One region of the Neorhizobium sp. LMR1-1-1.1 genome, then DNA from elsewhere that is predicted to be linked to it. Evidence: predicted binding sites of a transcription regulator. Region 1 holds the regulator's gene; each other region holds the start of a gene.
What was found. The regulator PhoB, encoded in region 1, activates phosphate uptake and scavenging genes when phosphate is short. The targets are predictions, from matches to a motif close to TGTCATNNANCTGTCAT.
Positions count from the first base shown of each region.

Region 2: the regulator PhoB is predicted to act here: its motif matches at 3,827-3,843, upstream of MRBLMR1_RS02465 (YdcH family protein).
Region 3: the regulator PhoB is predicted to act here: its motif matches at 2,996-3,012, upstream of MRBLMR1_RS24950 (esterase-like activity of phytase family protein).

Region 1 covers NZ_JBEGHE010000025.1:406,613-412,308, reverse strand. Annotated here, with positions in the region: gene MRBLMR1_RS15180 (aspartate aminotransferase family protein) at 1-194, opposite strand, end outside; gene MRBLMR1_RS15175 (GcrA family cell cycle regulator) at 599-1,138, shown strand; gene MRBLMR1_RS15170 (PACE efflux transporter) at 1,338-1,772, shown strand; gene phoB (phosphate regulon transcriptional regulator PhoB) at 1,844-2,527, opposite strand; gene phoU (phosphate signaling complex protein PhoU) at 2,557-3,270, opposite strand; gene pstB (phosphate ABC transporter ATP-binding protein PstB) at 3,318-4,133, opposite strand; gene pstA (phosphate ABC transporter permease PstA) at 4,146-5,462, opposite strand; gene pstC (phosphate ABC transporter permease subunit PstC) at 5,459-5,696, opposite strand, start outside.
Region 2 covers NZ_JBEGHE010000001.1:560,428-566,123, reverse strand. Annotated here, with positions in the region: gene MRBLMR1_RS02490 (inositol monophosphatase family protein) at 1-275, opposite strand, end outside; gene MRBLMR1_RS02485 (DUF1648 domain-containing protein) at 458-808, shown strand; gene MRBLMR1_RS02480 (tetratricopeptide repeat protein) at 805-1,884, opposite strand; gene MRBLMR1_RS02475 (thiamine phosphate synthase) at 1,892-2,545, opposite strand; gene MRBLMR1_RS02470 (sulfite exporter TauE/SafE family protein) at 2,674-3,441, shown strand; gene MRBLMR1_RS02465 (YdcH family protein) at 3,591-3,767, opposite strand; gene MRBLMR1_RS02460 (YdcH family protein) at 3,997-4,200, shown strand; gene purE (5-(carboxyamino)imidazole ribonucleotide mutase) at 4,211-4,705, shown strand; gene MRBLMR1_RS02450 (5-(carboxyamino)imidazole ribonucleotide synthase) at 4,702-5,696, shown strand, end outside.
Region 3 covers NZ_JBEGHE010000047.1:324,001-329,696, forward strand. Annotated here, with positions in the region: gene MRBLMR1_RS24940 (autotransporter domain-containing protein) at 69-2,132, shown strand; gene MRBLMR1_RS24945 (inorganic diphosphatase) at 2,284-2,883, shown strand; gene MRBLMR1_RS24950 (esterase-like activity of phytase family protein) at 3,058-5,247, shown strand; gene MRBLMR1_RS24955 (metallophosphoesterase family protein) at 5,360-5,696, shown strand, end outside.

The DNA.
Region 1 (5,696 bases):
TGCCAGACCTTCTCGGCCTGCGATTTCAGCGCTTCGACCAGATGCGGATTGGCATGGCCGCAGGACGTGACAGCGACACCCGCACCGAAGTCGAGATATCGCTCGCCGCTTTCCGTCACAAGCCAAACGCCTTCGCCACGCTCAAAGCGCAGCGGGGCCCGGGCAAAGGTGTCGAAAAGCGCAGATTCAGCCATGGCGGCTCACTCCTAATGCATCCGATTGCGGATATTCAAAAAATCAAAATGCCGCCCTCGGGGCGGCCGCGGCACTATCGCCACTCATCCATGTGATGTCAACAAAACTCACGGAAATCTGGGGTTTCAAGGCATTTTGCTGCAAGGACGCAACCCTGCCGACAGCTGTGACAAAAATGACTCTCCCGGAAAGCAAGTTGGGGAAAACCGGGAAATCGATTCGTGGCGATTCCGGGGACTCTTGTCACGGAGTCTGCGGACCTCTAGGTTAAAGATCAATTACTAGACTGCATGCGGCGGAACTAGTCACCAAAAGCATAGATATAGTGCCTGTTGCGAGATGTATCGCGCGACATTGGTGAGGGATTCTGCATGCCACCAACGTTCAAAGGCGGAGAACGGGCATGAACTGGACGGACGAGCGCGTTGAAAAACTGAAAAGGTTGTGGTCGGAAGGCTTGAGCGCCAGCCAGATCGCCGCACAACTTGGAGGCGTAAGCCGCAATGCCGTGATCGGCAAGGTCCATCGCCTCAACCTGCCGGGCCGCGCAAAGGCGGGCGGCACAATCGCGACGAACCGTACGGCAAAGCGCCCAGCAGCAACTACTTCCCGTCCCCAGCAGACATTCGCCACCCGTCCGGCAGCACGCCCGGTCGCCCGTCCGGTCGGCGCAACCGCGCTCAAGGAAGAGGTCGAGTTCGAGGCTTCGCAGGAACTGGTCTACCGTCCCGCTTCCAACGTTGTCCTGCCGATTTCCCGCAAGCTGGCGCTGACCGAATTGACCGAACGCACCTGCAAGTGGCCCGTCGGCGATCCGCTGACGGACGATTTCCACTTCTGTGGCTGTGAGTCCCCGGATAATTCGCCTTACTGCACCTACCATGCGAAGCTCGCCTACCAGCCGGTCAACGAGCGCCGCCGTCCGAGCGCTGCACGGGCGTAAAGTTCGGCACCATAAACAACGATCAAGCGGGCTTCGGCCCGCTTTTTTGTTTGCCGTGCTGCGGGTTCTGCAAGGCAGCCTTGCCCGCCTGCGCCTTGCCTCCTGCGCCACAAACACCTATCTGAAAAGGCGTGAGGACGACCTCCCCCAGAATGGGCATTGATGCCGGGACGACCCGGATAACCCAATGGGGTATAAAATGCGCACGACACGCGACCGTATTCGTCACGCAATCAGCTTCGAAATCATCGGGCTTGCGATTTTCACACCGCTCGCCTCTTTCGTCTTCGGCATACCGGTCGAACATATCGGTGTCGTCGGGATCGTTTCGGCAACGCTGGCGACCGGCTGGAACTATCTCTACAATCTCGGCTTCGACCACCTGATGCAGACGTATCGCGGCGGTACGCAGAAAACCATGGCGCTGCGCGTTGCACATGCCGTGCTGTTCGAACTCGGACTGCTGATCGTGCTCATGCCGTTCATCGCTTGGTATCTGGGCGTGAGCCTGATGCAAGCTCTGGTGATGGATATCTCGTTCGCCCTGTTCTACCTAGTCTATGCGTTCTTCTTCAATCTGGCCTACGACCGGATCTTTCCGCTGCCTGAGTGGCAGGAAGAAGGCAAGGCCTGAAATGCTTCAGCCCGAGGCGGATGACCGCACTCGGGCTTAGAAACCTGCATTCCAGATCTTAATCCTGCAGATCAGGATTCCATCGAATAGCCGGCACCGCGAACGGTGCGGATGACATCCTGCATGTTGGAGAAGTTCAGCGCCTTGCGCAGGCGGCCGACATGCACGTCGACGGTGCGTTCGTCGACATAGATATCGTGGCCCCAGACGCCATCGAGAAGCTGGGAGCGCGAGAAGACGCGGCCGGGCGAGACCATGAGGAATTCCAGGAGACGGAATTCGGTCGGGCCAAGGCGCACTTCACGGCTCTTGCGGTGAACGCGATGGGTCTCGCGATCCAGTTCGATATCACCGCATTTCAGGACGCTGGAGAGAACCTCCGGCTTGGCACGGCGAAGCATCGCCTTGACGCGCGCCATCAGTTCCGGCGTAGAGAAGGGCTTGACGACATAGTCGTCGGCACCGGTCGCCAGACCGCGAACACGTTCGCTTTCCTCGCCGCGCGCTGTCAGCATGATGATCGGCAGGCGCTCAGTCTCTGGCCGCATGCGCAGGCGCCGGCACAATTCGATGCCGGAAACGCCGGGCAGCATCCAGTCGAGAACCAGAAGATCCGGAGCACGCTCCTGAAGCCTGATTTCGGCCTCATCACCTCTCAGAATGGTTTCGACCTCGTAGCCTTCGGCTTCGAGATTATAACGGAGGAGGACGCTGAGCGCCTCCTCGTCTTCCACGACCGCAATTCTCGGCTGCATACTAGATACACTCCATCAGACAGGCAAAATCAGTCAGCAATCGCGCCGACGGTGTTCGCCGTATCGTCCTTGGGACGCTCGCCTTCCGGCACAGCACCCGTCGTCATGTAGTAGATGGTTTCCGCGATGTTGGTCGCGTGGTCACCGATACGCTCGATGTTCTTGGCGCAGAACAGAAGATGCGTGCAGGTGGTGATGTTGCGCGGATCTTCCATCATGTAGGTCAAGAGTTCGCGGAAGAGCGATGTGTACATGGCGTCGATTTCTTCATCGCGCAGGCGGATCGCTTCGGCCTTTTCGGCAGAACGGCTGGCATAGACGTCCAGCACTTCCTTCAATTGAACGGCAGCGAGATCGGAGAGGTGTTCCAGACCGCGGGCGAGTTTGCGGGGAACGCCATGGCCCTGAACCGCAATGACGCGCTTGGCGGTGTTCTTGCCGAGATCGCCGACGCGTTCCAGGTCGGCTGCGATGCGCAGCGTCCCGATGATTTCGCGCAGGTCGGCAGCCATCGGCTGACGCTTGGCGATGGTGACGATCGCCTTGTCCTGGATCTCGCGCTCGGCGTGATCCAGGATCACGTCGTCGGAGATAACTTTCTGGGCCAGGGCAGAGTCACCATTGACCAGAGCGCGCACGGCATCGCCGCACATCTGTTCTGCAAGGCCACCCATTTCCGAGATGCGGCGGCGCAGATACTTCAGTTCTTCGTCGTAGGCCGACAGGATATGACTTGATACCATCTCTTTGTCCTCAAAATCCGTAGCAGCGGGCAACAGGCAACGGCCAATCAGCCGAAGCGGCCCATGATGTAATCCTGGGTGCGCTGGTCATCCGGATTGGTGAACATCTTGTCCGTGTCATTCTCTTCGACCAGCTGGCCGAGGTGGAACATGGCGGTACGCTGGGATACGCGGGCGGCCTGCTGCATCGAGTGGGTGACGATAACGATCGTATAGTTGGCGCGCAGTTCGTGGATCAGTTCCTCGACCTTTGCGGTGGCGATCGGGTCGAGCGCCGAGCAGGGTTCGTCCATCAAGATGACTTCCGGCGAAACTGCAACCGCACGGGCGATGCAGAGACGCTGCTGCTGACCACCGGACAGGCCGGTGCCGCCTTCATGCAGGCGATCCTTGACTTCCGCCCAGAGGCCGGCGCGCTGAAGGCTTGCCTCGACGATCTGGTCCATATCCGCCTTGTTGCGGGCAAGACCGTGGATGCGCGGGCCATAGGCGATGTTTTCGTAGATCGACTTGGGGAACGGGTTCGGCTTCTGGAACACCATGCCGACGCGGGCGCGAAGTTCCACGACGTCGATTTCCTTGTCGTAGATATCATCTTCATCAAGGGTGATCTTGCCGGTGACGCGGCAGCCCTCGATCGTGTCGTTCATGCGGTTGAGCGTGCGCAGGAAGGTCGACTTGCCGCAACCCGAGGGGCCGATCAGCGCCGTCACCGTGTTTTCGCGGACATTCAGGTTCACGTCGAAAAGCGCGCGCTTCTCGCCGTAATAGACTGATACGTCCTTGCCAATCATCTTGTACGCGACTTCATTCATCTTCTTGTCCAGCGCCTTCTCAACTGCTGCTTCTGACAACATATTCATTGTGTCGATCTCCTACCAACGGCGTTCGAAGCGCCGACGCAACAGAATTGCACCAACATTCATGACCACGAGGAACAGGAGCAGGATAATGATCGCTCCCGAAGTTCTTTCGACGAAGGCGCGTTCCGCCTCGTTTGCCCACATGTAGATCTGCACCGGCAGTGCTGTCGACGGATCCATCGGCGTCGTCGGATAGTTGGCGACGAAGGCGACCATGCCGATCAGGAGCAGCGGTGCGGTTTCGCCGAGAGCATGCGCCAGACCGATGATCGTACCGGTCAGGATGCCCGGCATGGCAAGCGGCAGGACGTGATGGAAGATGGTCTGCATCTTCGAGGCGCCGAGGCCGAGAGCCGCCGCGCGGATCGAGGGCGGAACCGCCTTCAATGCAGCGCGGGTGGCGATGATGATCGTCGGAAGCGTCATCAGCGTCAGGACCAGGCCGCCGACCAGCGAAGCCGAGCGCGGCAGGCCCATGAAGTTGATGAAGACCGCCAGACCCAAGAGACCATAAACGATGGAGGGGACGGCCGCGAGGTTGTTGATGTTCACCTCGATCAGGTCGGTGAACTTGTTCTTCGGCGCGAATTCCTCAAGATAGATCGAGGCGGCAACGCCGATCGGCAGCGCCAGGACGAGCACGATCAGCATCATGTAGAAGGAGCCGATCAAGGCCACGCCGACGCCGGCAGCTTCCGGACGGCTGGAATTGCCGTTAACGAAAATGCCGGTGTTGAAGTGCTTTCCGAGGGCGCCGGATTCCGCAAGCTGGTTCATCCAGCCGACCTGCTGGTCGGAAACCTTACGGTTGTTTTCCGACACGGAGAGATCGATCTGGCCCTTGAATGCGCTGTCGATATCGCCGGCGGCAAGCAGCGAGACCGTCTGGGTCGTGCCGATGATCTGTGGGTTGGCGACAACCATGTCACGCAGCTGGCCACGAACGCCGTCCGAGATCATCTGGTTGACGGCGCGCAGACCCGAACGATCGGTTTCAGCAACACCGAGCACCTTGGCGACGGCATTACGGGCGATGAGCGGGTAATTGGCCGTCACCAGCTTCTGCGGATCGGTGGCGCGCTCGTTATCCTTGTCGATGATCTGTTCGGAGAATTCGACCGGAACGGTGATCATCGTCTGCTGGAAGGCGGTGTATCCCTTGGAAACAACCGACCACAGAAGCAGCGCGAGAAACAGAAGCCCGAAGGACAGGGCGGCGATGCCATAGGCGCGGAAGCGACGTTCTGCAGCGTAGCGGCGCTTGATGCCGATATCGCGACGGGCGGGCTTCGCCAGGACGCCGGCGGGGGAAGAAACCACGTCGGTCATTCGTACTGCTCCCGGTATTTGCGCACGATGAAGAGCGCGTAGATATTGAGGCAAAGCGTGATCACGAAGAGCGTGATACCCAGTGCGAAGGCGACGAGCGTCTGCGGCGAGGTGAATTCAAGGTCGCCCGTCAGCTGGCTGACGATCTTGACGGTCACCGTCGTCATCGGCTCGAATGGATTGAGCTGCATGCGGGCCGCCACACCGGCAGCGAGAACCACGATCATGGTTTCA
Region 2 (5,696 bases), on a different contig from region 1:
GTCGTGCCATCGAGCGGATCGACGATCCAGCGATGCGCACCGTCGGTGCCCTTTTCTTCGCCACCCTCTTCACCGAGGAAGCCATAGGTCGGGCGAGCCTTCATCAGCTCGTCACGGACGATCTTTTCAGCTTTCAGGTCGGCCTGCGAAACGAAGTCGCTCGGTCCCTTTACGGAAACCTGCAGATTCTGCACCTCACCAAAATCTCTGGTAAGCGATTTGCCTGCCTTCAAGGCAGCCTGCACCATGACATTGAGAAGCGCTGAACGGGCCATTTCGGAATCCTTGAGCCCCGGAATCCGGATGACCGGGAGAGCGGGCGATACTGATTTTGTTGATTGGGCGGCTTCAAGACCACAAATTGCCGGTAAATTCAAGTCATGCGGTCGCACGGCAGTGTTGTCATTCGCGGCCCAGCCTGCGAAAGGAGGGCAGACCTCATACAGGAGACAGCCCCATGCGCATGCCCATCCCTCTTTTTATCAGCCTCGGCATGCTCATCACCATGACCTTTTTGTCGCTGGGCCTATGGGCCGCACTGCCGGCCGAGACTATGCTGCCGATCCACTTCGACTTCTCCGGAAATCCGGATAATTTCGCGCGCCCGACGATCGCTCTTTTCCTGCTGCCGGGCGCGATGCTGTTTGCGGTCGCCGTCTTTGTCGTGTCGCCGTCCATCAACCCGAAGGCGCTTGATCGACCCGGTCTTTACACTGCCATCTGGTTGTTTGTTATTCTGGCGCTGGCCGTAGCCCACGGCTTCATCATCCGCGGCGCGCTCTTTGCATTGCAGGCGCTACAGGGCTAATTCCGCCGGAACTTGTTGGCCGCATCGATCGCCTGTTTCTGCTGATCTTCGTTAATGCCGAGATAGAAATCCTCAAGCCCGGCATCCTGCAGGCCGGCGCGCCGGGAGAGCACGTACCACTTGGCGGCTTCCACGGGGTTGGGTCGCGTGCCGAGCGCATTGATATAGAGATAGGCAAGCTTGTTTTGGGCGACCACATTGCCGCGCATCGCGGCAATCCTCAACCACTCGAACCCCTTGTCGTAGTCACGCTCGCCGCCGACGCCGTTTACATACCAGATGCCCATGTCCAACTGGGCGGTGTCATAGCCTGCCTTGGCGGAACGCAGCATCCAGTCACGCGCCTGTGCCTTTTTGGTCGGTGAAACTTCGCGAAGCGCCATGTAGAGCTGGGCCACGGCATATTGCGCATCGGCTACGCCCTGGCTGGCGGATTTTTCATAGAACGGCAGTGCCAGTTGCATTCCCTTTTCGCCGGGATTGTCGGAAATCAGGATTTGGCCCCAGTTGAACTGAGCCGCCGAATTACCGGCTTCCGCCGCGCGACGCATGAAATCATCGGCCTTCTTTTTGTCGGCCGGAAAATCGCGTCCCGTCATCAACAGCAGCGCATACTGGAACATTGCTGCGGCATCGCCTCCTTCGGCGGCCTGACCATACCAGAAGGCAGCGCCCTTGGGGTCGCGCGCGATCCCCTGCCCCTTCGTCATCATCTCTGCAACCAATGTCTGCGCCGCTGCATCGCCCTGCTGCGCCCGTTCAAGCGCAAGCTTCATAGCCTCGACATACATGCCACGCTGATAGGCGCCATAAGCCTCATCGACCTTGCCGCTATAAGTTTTCTCCTCAGGTGGCGCTGGCAATGCAGCACCCATTCGCCTGTAAAGCTCGACGCCGCCGGACGGCACCAAGCCATCAGGCTGCTGCTGCCGCTCCATCTTGCCTGCGTCCGGCCCGACCGGCCGGGTCACCGCCTGATTGGACTGGGCATACACAGATGTGACCGCAGCCACAGAAACGAGCAGTGCAGTGAAGATTTTGACCGGATTGCGATACAGTTTTTTCGTCGATGGCATGCGACCATCAACCCTCAAACCGTGGCGCTTTTTCGTCCAGCAACGCATTGGCCTTGGCAACGGCTGCAGCGGGGCCATCACCACTGGCAAAAACGGCATCGCGCAACGCCACGAATTCGGCTCCGCTCTCGGCGACGGCGACCACCGATTCGGCATCGTTGCCGCCCATAGTGATGCAGGGGATCTCGATCATCGACGCCCACCACTCAGCAAGCGCAACGTTCTTCGGATGAGCTTCCGGCTTGATGTCGCCATCGAAACGGCCGAAGAAAATATAGTCCGGCCTCAATTCGCCGATCTCGAGCGCAGTATGCCGTTCCGCCGCACCGCCGGCTCCGACGATCATCTTCGGCGTGAACTTCTCGATCGCCTCACCCAGTTCCTCGAGCGAACCCGACATGTGAAGACCATCGGCCTTGGCGCGACCGGCAACCCGGCTGTCACCGGAAATGATGGCGGCGGCTCCGGCATTCTGGATGATCTGCACCACCACTTCCGCCCGCTTCTGGAATGCCTGATCGTCCAGCCCGTATTGCGGCAGGATGACCGATGCGACATCGCCACCCGACATGGCCTCCGTTAGAAGTCTGGCCTGGTGATCGGCGTCGGCATCATCCGGTACGATCAGCACGATGCGGCAGCGGTTGTCCGGTTCTGTCATGTTCTTATCCGATCATTCTCGCCTTGAAGCGAAGACGTACCGCTTCAGCACGTTCCGCTCTGGTTTTATTCGGACAATTCGATAGACCGGACGGATTGCAGGATCAACACCCTCGACAGTAACCGCCGATGATAGATATCCCCAACCTGTCGTTCTTCCTCGCCGCAATTCCGGCAGTCATGCTTGTCGGTCTGTCGAAAGGCGGCATCGGCGGCGCGATCGGCCTGATGGGAGTACCGATCATGTCGCTTGCGGTCGAGCCGGTCCAGGCGGCTGCGATTTTTCTGCCGATCCTCATTCTGATGGATGCTGTCGCGCTCTGGTCCTGGCGCAAATACAATGATCCGAAAACACTGCTGATGATTATGCCCGGCGGTGTGATCGGCATCGCCCTCGGTTGGGCGACGTCGGCCTATGTCTCCGACGATGCGCTGAAAGTGGTGATCGCTTCCGCGACCATTCTGTTCGCCGCCCGCTATTTCTGGCAGGTCTATGGGCGCCGGGGCGAAATCGTGGCTCCTCTCCCGCACCGCCCGGTGGCCGCAACATTCTGGGGATCGCTGTCCGGTTATGCCAGCTTCGTCGCCCACGCCGGTGGCCCGCCATTCCAGATTTATGTCCTGCCGATGCAGCTTGACCCGAAAAACTACACCGGCGCGAGCATCCGCTTCTTCGCCATCGTCAATGCGGTGAAGGTGATACCCTATTTCTTTCTGGGTGCGTTGGATACGCAGAACCTGACCCTGTCGGCAACGCTTCTGCCCGTAGCACTCGTCTCGACAATAATGGGAGCGGCCGTCGTCAAGCATCTCAAGGCCGAAACCTTTTACCCAATGACCTATGGCCTCGCCTTCCTTGCCGGCCTCAAGCTGCTATGGGATGGCCTCCCGTTCTGAACAGGCGCGGATTGGGGATAAAACCAGGCTCCGGAAACAATTCTGGCCGCAGCCCGCATGAACCACGACCAGAACTGAAAATTGGGTTTTGTGCCGCTATCGGATCATATCCAAATCGAGATCCGCGGCTATGGCTCTATTAGCTTGCCTTAGTGGCGTGTAGACGCCTTGAGGCGCTGCATTTGGTCTTTGATACGCAGCTTACGACGCTTCAGATCGGCGATTTCCCGATCGTCAGATGAAGGAGACGAAAGAATCGCCTGGAGCTCCTCCTCGAGATCGCCGTGCTTCTTTTCAAGCGATGCTATATGAGCCTGGATGGTCATGTGGCATGTCCTTCCCTATTGCCTGCTCCGGCCACTCCATCGGCCGAAGCTTCAGGTTTACGACGGAAGTGTGACACGATCTGAGCTGTTTGTCGAAGGTGTTTTCGTGACAAGAGCGCGGCAAATTCGTGACGTTGGCGAACTTCCCGTTAACGCGGTTTGGTGATAGGAGCTTGCGCATTAAGCTGGGCCGGGTCACAAGCCCGGATCGATATGGGGACTTTAAGACATGGCCGATCAGGAACAGGCGGACAACCGGCTGGCGCTGGCAAAGCTCCGGCAGGAGCATGAAGACTACGACGCCGCGATCAACGCCATGATAAAGGTGGGCTGCGATGCGTTGCGCGTGCAGCGCATGAAGAAGAAAAAGCTCGCCATAAAAGACAAGATGACCCAGATCGAAGATCAGATCCTGCCCGACATCATTGCCTAGGAACGCTCAAATGGCCGAGACACCGCCCGTCGCCATCATCATGGGAAGCCAGTCCGACTGGGAGACCATGAAGAACGCCGCCGAAACCCTCGATGCCCTCGAAATCGACTACGAGGCCCGCATTATTTCGGCACACCGGACGCCCGAACGCCTGTTCACTTTCGCCAAGGGCGCGCGTGACGAGGGCTTTCAGGTCATCATCGCCGGTGCCGGCGGCGCTGCCCACCTGCCCGGCATGGCCGCCTCGATGACGCCGCTGCCGGTCTTCGGCGTTCCGGTCCAGTCCAAGGCTCTATCCGGTCAGGACAGCCTTCTGTCGATCGTGCAGATGCCGGCCGGGATACCCGTCGGCACGCTTGCCATTGGCCGCGCCGGTGCGGTCAATGCGGCCCTGCTTGCAGCGGCCGTGCTTGCCCTCTCCGACGAGGACATCGCCTATCGCCTGGACGAATGGCGTGCCCGCCAGAGTGCCGCAGTCGCCGAATACCCGATGGACGAAGCATGAAGGCCCAGACGATCGGGATTATCGGCGGCGGCCAGCTGGGCCGTATGCTTGCAATGGCAGCCGCAAGGCTGAACCTCACCATCATCATTCTGGAACCGCAGGCCGATTGTCCCGCAGCTCAGGTCGCCAACGAGCAGATCACCGCAGCCTATGATGATCCTGCCGCTCTCGCGGAACTGGCCAGACGTTGCGATATCGTCACCTACGAGTTCGAAAACGTGCCGGTCTCCGCCGCACAAGCGCTGGAGCGCTCCGTTCCCGTCTACCCGCCCTCCAAGGCGCTCGAAGTCGCCCAGGACAGGCTGACGGAAAAACGCTTCCTCAACAGCTGCGGCATCGAGACGGCCCGTTTCCATGCGGTCAACAGCCAGCAGGAGCTCGAAGCAGCTTTGGTCGACTTCGGCGGCAAGGGCGTGCTGAAGACCTGTCGCATGGGTTACGACGGCAAGGGCCAGCGCGTTTTCCGCTCGAGCGACGACTCACCCGCAGGCGCGTATGAAGCGCTCGGTTCCGTGCCCCTGATTCTCGAAAGCTTCGTTCCATTCGAGCGCGAGATCTCGATCATCGCCGCCCGTGCCAAGGACGGCACGATTCGGTGCTACGACCCGGCTGAGAATGTCCACCGCAACGGCATACTGCATACGTCGACCCTGCCGGCAAACATACCGGCCGAGACAGCGGCAACCGCCCGTGCTGCGGCCGAAAAGCTGCTCGCAGCGCTCGGTTACGTCGGCGTTATCGGCATGGAATTCTTCGCCATGGCCGACGGCACGCTGATCGCCAACGAGATTGCCCCGCGCGTCCACAATTCCGGTCACTGGACGGAGGCTGCCTGCGTCATCTCGCAGTTCGAGCAGCATATGCGCGCGGTTGCCGGTCTTGGGCTCGGTGACCCGGACAGGCATTCCGATTGCGTGATGACCAACCTGATCGGCGACGACATTCTGACGCTGCCGCAATGGCTGGCAACCAAGGATGTGCTTGTCCATCT
Region 3 (5,696 bases), on a different contig from region 1:
CTGCTCTCTCGGCTATGGTCAGTGTTGCTTCCGTTGCACATGCTGCCTCCGGACCCGAAGTTATCGGTTTGAGCAGTAATGGTTCGGTCGTACTCAAAACTGATTACGACCAGAATGCCGGGACCTACACCTATTCACTTATATCGACAGCAACCGGCGACATTCAGTCAATCACGCCACCGTCCGGCGTCACCTATCTCAATTTGAGTGGTTTGAGCGCCGACGGTAAGACCGTGACGGGCTACTATTCTGATGCCGTGACCGGTCGCAAGACATCCTTCGTATGGACTGCAGCGAATGGTTTCGTCGACTTGGGTGTAGTTGACACTGACACCACCGGTAGCTTTGCTCAGTCTGTAAGTGGCGACGGAACCGCCGTTGCGGGATACGTAAGCGTCATGAGCTTCATGGCCGAAGCTTTTTACTGGACATATTCTGAGGGAATGATCGGTCTAGGCACGCTTGGTGGGCGGGATTCGTACGCATACGCTGTGAGCACCGACGGGAAAACTGTTGTCGGCGAGGCCGACACACTAGACGGAAATTATCACGCATTTCGATGGACTGTAGACAGCGGCACGATGGAGAACATCGATACGCTTTATGACAACTCCAGCGCTGACTTTGTCAGCGACGACGGATCGGTGGTCGCCGGATCTGGATATACATCCTCGTCGTCGCCATACCACGTATTCCGATGGACTAAAGAGACCGAGATGGTCGACATCGGAAGCTTGGGCGGTTCTTACACGTTCCTGAACGCAATGAGCGGCGATGGCAATGTTCTGGTCGGCAGTTCCTACCTGACCGGCGACACGTCGTCTCACGCCTACCGGTATGTCGGGTCAACAGACGTGATGACCGATCTCGGAACTCTCGGTGGCACTTCATCCACGGCGAGTGCGGTTAATGCCGACGGCGGCGTCGTGGTCGGATCGGCAACAGACGCCCAGTCCACGAGCCACGGCTTTCGTTGGACGCAGGCGACCGGCATGGTGACTGTCGAAGACTGGCTGGCAGCCGAAGGTGCCACCATCGGCGATGCTATGACGCAAACCGCCGATCTCGTATCGGCTGACGGCAATGTCATCATCGGCGAGACCACTACCGGCTCCACCTATATCGCGCGTGTCATCGAAAGCCAGGGCGAGGAAGGCGGCAACGAATGCAACGCTGACGTCTGCGAAGGCGGAAGCGGTATCATCGATACCGCCGAGTTTTTCCCGACTGTCGCGATGGCCAACAACGTCATCGTTCAGAGCGGTGTCAACAGTGCCGACACAATCATGTTCGGTGCGCAGGGAGCGCCGATGCGCAATCTGCTGACCGCCGGCCAGAGATCCGTCTGGGGCACGATCGATGGCGGTTATGACAACAGCGATCACGCCGATGGCGGCCTGGCTCTTGGCGAATTCGGCTTCGGTTACGGTATTGCCGATGGTGTGACGGCGCGCTTCGCGGCAGGTGGTACTTATACCGATCAGGATCTCGATGCCGGCGGTGATGTGCGCCAGCGCGGTTTCTATCTCTCCCCGGAAGTCTCCGCCGATCTCGGCAAGAACGTTTACGTGACGGTCGGTGGTTACTGGGGACGTAGCAGCATCGATAGCCATCGCGGTTATCTGAGCGGTGCAGTGACCGACTATTCCGAAGGTGACACCAATGCCGAAACCTGGGGCGCCAAGATCCGCTTCGACTGGCTGAATGCGGTGACGATCGACAACACGGCTGTCACCCCCTATGTCGGCCTTTCCTATGCGCATACCAAGGTTGACGCCTATACGGAAACCGGCGGCTCCTTCCCGGTCGAATTCGACGGCAGCAGCGATCATTCGACGATCGCCCGTCTCGGTGCCGATTTCGTTCGTCCGCTGAACGACACTGTCCGTCTGCTGGCCAAGGCCGAGCTTGACTACCAGTTCGAAAACCGCTCGACGGCTACGAGCGGCACGTTGACCGGGATCAGCGACTTCAGTCTCGAAGGTCAGGATCTGCAGCAGTTCTGGGCTCGTGGCGGTCTCGGCGCCGAATTTGATCTCGGCAAGGGGGTCGCTTCCTTCATGGTCAACGCCACGACGAAGGGGCAGGACCCGACCGTCTGGCTGCGCAGCAACTATACGGTCAAGTTCTGAGCCGATTTTTTAAGGAATACTCGCGATGGACGAGGCCCGGTTTATGCCGGGCCTTTTCAGTATGAGAGGTAAACTTTGTAGACGGGAATCTGTCACGGCGTTGTCACAGAGCTCGCTTAGGTGGGACGTCTCATCATGAAAAGGGCCTGCCATGAAATTGCTTCTGACTGCCGCCGCGTTTCTCGTTACCGCGGGCGTAGCTTCTGCCGAATACGTTTCCTATCTCGACTATCCGCAGAAAACCGATGACGGCAAGGAATTCGCCGTCGCCATCGAGATCCCGCAGGGCAGCTTCACCAAATACGAGATCGACGCCAAGACCGGCCATGTCGTGGTTGACCGCTACCAGTCCATGCCGGTCGTTTATCCGGGCAACTACGGCTCGATCACCTCTTCGCTCGGTGGCGACAACGATCCGCTCGACGCCATCGTCTACACCCGCGAGCCAGTCGTTCCGGGCGCCATCATCAAGGTTCGCCCGATCGGTGTTCTGAAGATGATCGATGGCGGCGAGGTCGATGACAAGATTGTTGCCGTACCGACCAGCAAGATCGACCCGACCTACGATAACATCAAGGAAATCACCGATCTGCCGCAGATCGAGCAGGAACGCCTTCAGGCTTTCTTCCGCGTCTACAAACAGCTTCCGGCTGGCCGCAAGGCTGTCGAGCTTAACGGCTTTGACAACGCTGCGCATGCTGAGGGTGAGGTTTCGGAAGCCATCAAGGCTTACAACGCCAAGAAGAAGTGATCTGCTCCACTTCCGATTACGCAATAGAAAAGGTCGGGCTTGCCCGGCCTTTTCTATTGCGATGAATGCTGCGGGCTCAATCAGCCGATAATACAACTCATGATGATGAAATTGTCATTGTCGTGTCATGCGGCTGGCCCAAAAGCCCACCTGTGGTTTCACGGAGGGCTTCCCATGACATTCTCGACACGCGCCGCCTTGACGGCAATCCTTCTTGCCTCGGTGGCAGCTCCCGCCAGCGCCGAGCAGGTCTTTAACCGTATCGCTTCTTTCCCGGTCGCCGCCAACCTGCCTAAGGGCGAGGACAAGGCGACATCGTCGGAAATCATCACCGCGACTGCGGATGGCAACACACTGATCTATTCCGACGCGCCGGGAGGCACGATCGGCTTCATCGACATCACCGACGCCAAGGCCCCGAAGGCAGGTGGATCCATCGCCATAGATGGCGAACCGAACTCGGTTGCTGCAGCCGGTCCGAAGGCACTCATCACCATCGACAAGACCGAAGACTTGACGAAGCCGGCCGGCCAACTGGGTGTCATCGATATTGCTTCGAAAAAACTTGAAACAACCTGCGATCTAGGCGGCCAGCCGGATTCTGTCGTCGTGGCGCCGGATGGCACATTTGCCGCCATCGCCATCGAAAACCAGCGTGACGAAGACCTGAATGACGGCGCCCTGCCGCAACTTCCGGCAGGCGAACTTCTGATCGTCTCGTTGAAAAACGGAGTTCCTGCCTGCGATAGCATCAAGCGCGTCGACGTGACCGGACTTGCAACAGTCGCCCCGGAAGATCCGGAGCCGGAATTCGTCAACATCAACGCCAATGGCGAGATCGCCCTGACGTTGCAGGAAAACAACCACGTCATCATCATCGATAGCAAGACCGCCAAGGTTACCAGCCACTTCACCGCCGGCAGGGTCGATCTCGAAGGCGTCGATGCCAAGACCGATGGTTCGCTGAATTTTTCGGGCAAGTTGACCGCTGTTCCGCGCGAGCCTGACGCCGTCAAGTGGCTCGGCACTGATCGCCTCGTCATCGCCAATGAAGGCGATTACAAGGGCGGTTCGCGCGGCTTCACCATCTTCGACCGTACCGGGAAGGTTCTCTACGATGCGGGCATGACGCTCGAGCACGAGATTGCCCGCCACGGTCATTTCCCGGAAAAGCGCGCCAAGAACAAGGGCATCGAGCCGGAAGGCATGGAAGCCGCGATCTTCAATGGCCGGCAGTATTTCTTCGTGCTCTCGGAGCGCGGTTCGATGATTGCGGTCTACAAGGATACCGGTGGCGAGCCGGAGCTCGTGCAGCTTCTGCCGTCGGGCGTATCGCCTGAAGGCGCTGTCGCCATTCCGGGCCGCAACCTGCTTGCATCCGCAAATGAAGCCGATCTCGGCGAAGACGGAGGTCCCCGCTCGCATGTGATGATCTATGAGCTTGCCGAAGGCAAGAAGGCCTATCCGACCATCGTTTCCAAGGATGTCGATGGGAAGCTGATCGGTTGGGGCGCGCTGTCGGGTCTCGTTGGTGACGCCGAGAAGGACGGCATCCTCTATGCGGTGAACGATTCCGTTTATGCCATGCAGCCGTCGATCTTCACCATCGACACGACAAGCAAGCCGGCCGAGATCACCAATGTCGTCCGCATCACCCGCAACGGCCAGCCGGCGCAGAAGCTCGATATCGAAGGCATCGCACTCGATGGCAAGGGCGGCTTCTGGCTGGCATCGGAAGGCGATAGCGACAAGCTGGTCGGTCACGGTATCTACAACGTCAATGCCAAGGGCGAGATCAAGGCCGAGATCGGCCTGCCTGCCGAACTTCTGGCCGGCGAAAGCCGTTACGGTCTCGAAGGCGTCACCACGACCGGTTCCGGTGACGACCTGACGCTCTGGATGGCAATCCAGCGCGAATGGAAGGATGATCCCAAGGGCCAGGTGAAGCTTCTTTCCTACAAGCCGAAGTCGAAGGAATGGGCAGCCGTCCGTTATCCGCTCGAAAAGGCTGAAAAGGGCTGGGTCGGTCTCTCGGAAATCACCGCCAATGGCGACCATCTCTATATCGTCGAACGCGACAACTTGATCGGCGACGCCGCCAAGCTGAAGAAGCTCTACCGCGTTTCGCTCAAGGACATGAAGCCTGCCAAGATCGGCGGTGAACTGCAGCTCGTTGCCAAGGAAGAGGTCCATGACTTCCTTCCGGACCTGAAGAACGCCACCAACGGCTACGTTCTCGACAAGCTGGAAGGCTTTGCCTTCGACAAGTCCGGCAAGGCCTTCATGGTCACCGACAATGACGGCGTTGACGACTCATCCGGCGAGACCCTGTTCCTGCCGGTCACCCTCAAGGTCACCAACTGACGGATCTCCATCTTCAACAGGAAAAGGCCGGGTGTTTGCGCACCCGGCCTTTTTTCTTGGGGCCTGCTACCTTAAGTCTGGCGTTCCTGATGTGTTCGCATGAGACGATTCGATGAGTTCCTTCCGCTTCATCCATGCCGCAGACCTGCATCTCGGCAGCCCTTTTCAGGGACTGGCCCTCAAGGATGCCGATCTCGCCGAGCTTTTTGTCGAGGCAAGCCGCAAGGCCTTTTCGGCGCTTGTCGATGAAGCGGTGGAGCGCAAGGTTGATTTCTTTATCGTCGCCGGCGACGTTTATGACGGCGACTGGAAGGACAACAAGATCGGCCTGTTCTTCAACCGCGAAGTGGCGCGGCTGGAACGCGCCGGCATCCCGGTCTTTCTGCTCAAGGGCAATCACGACGCCGAGAGTGTGATCACCAGAACCATCACGCTGCCGAAGAATGTTA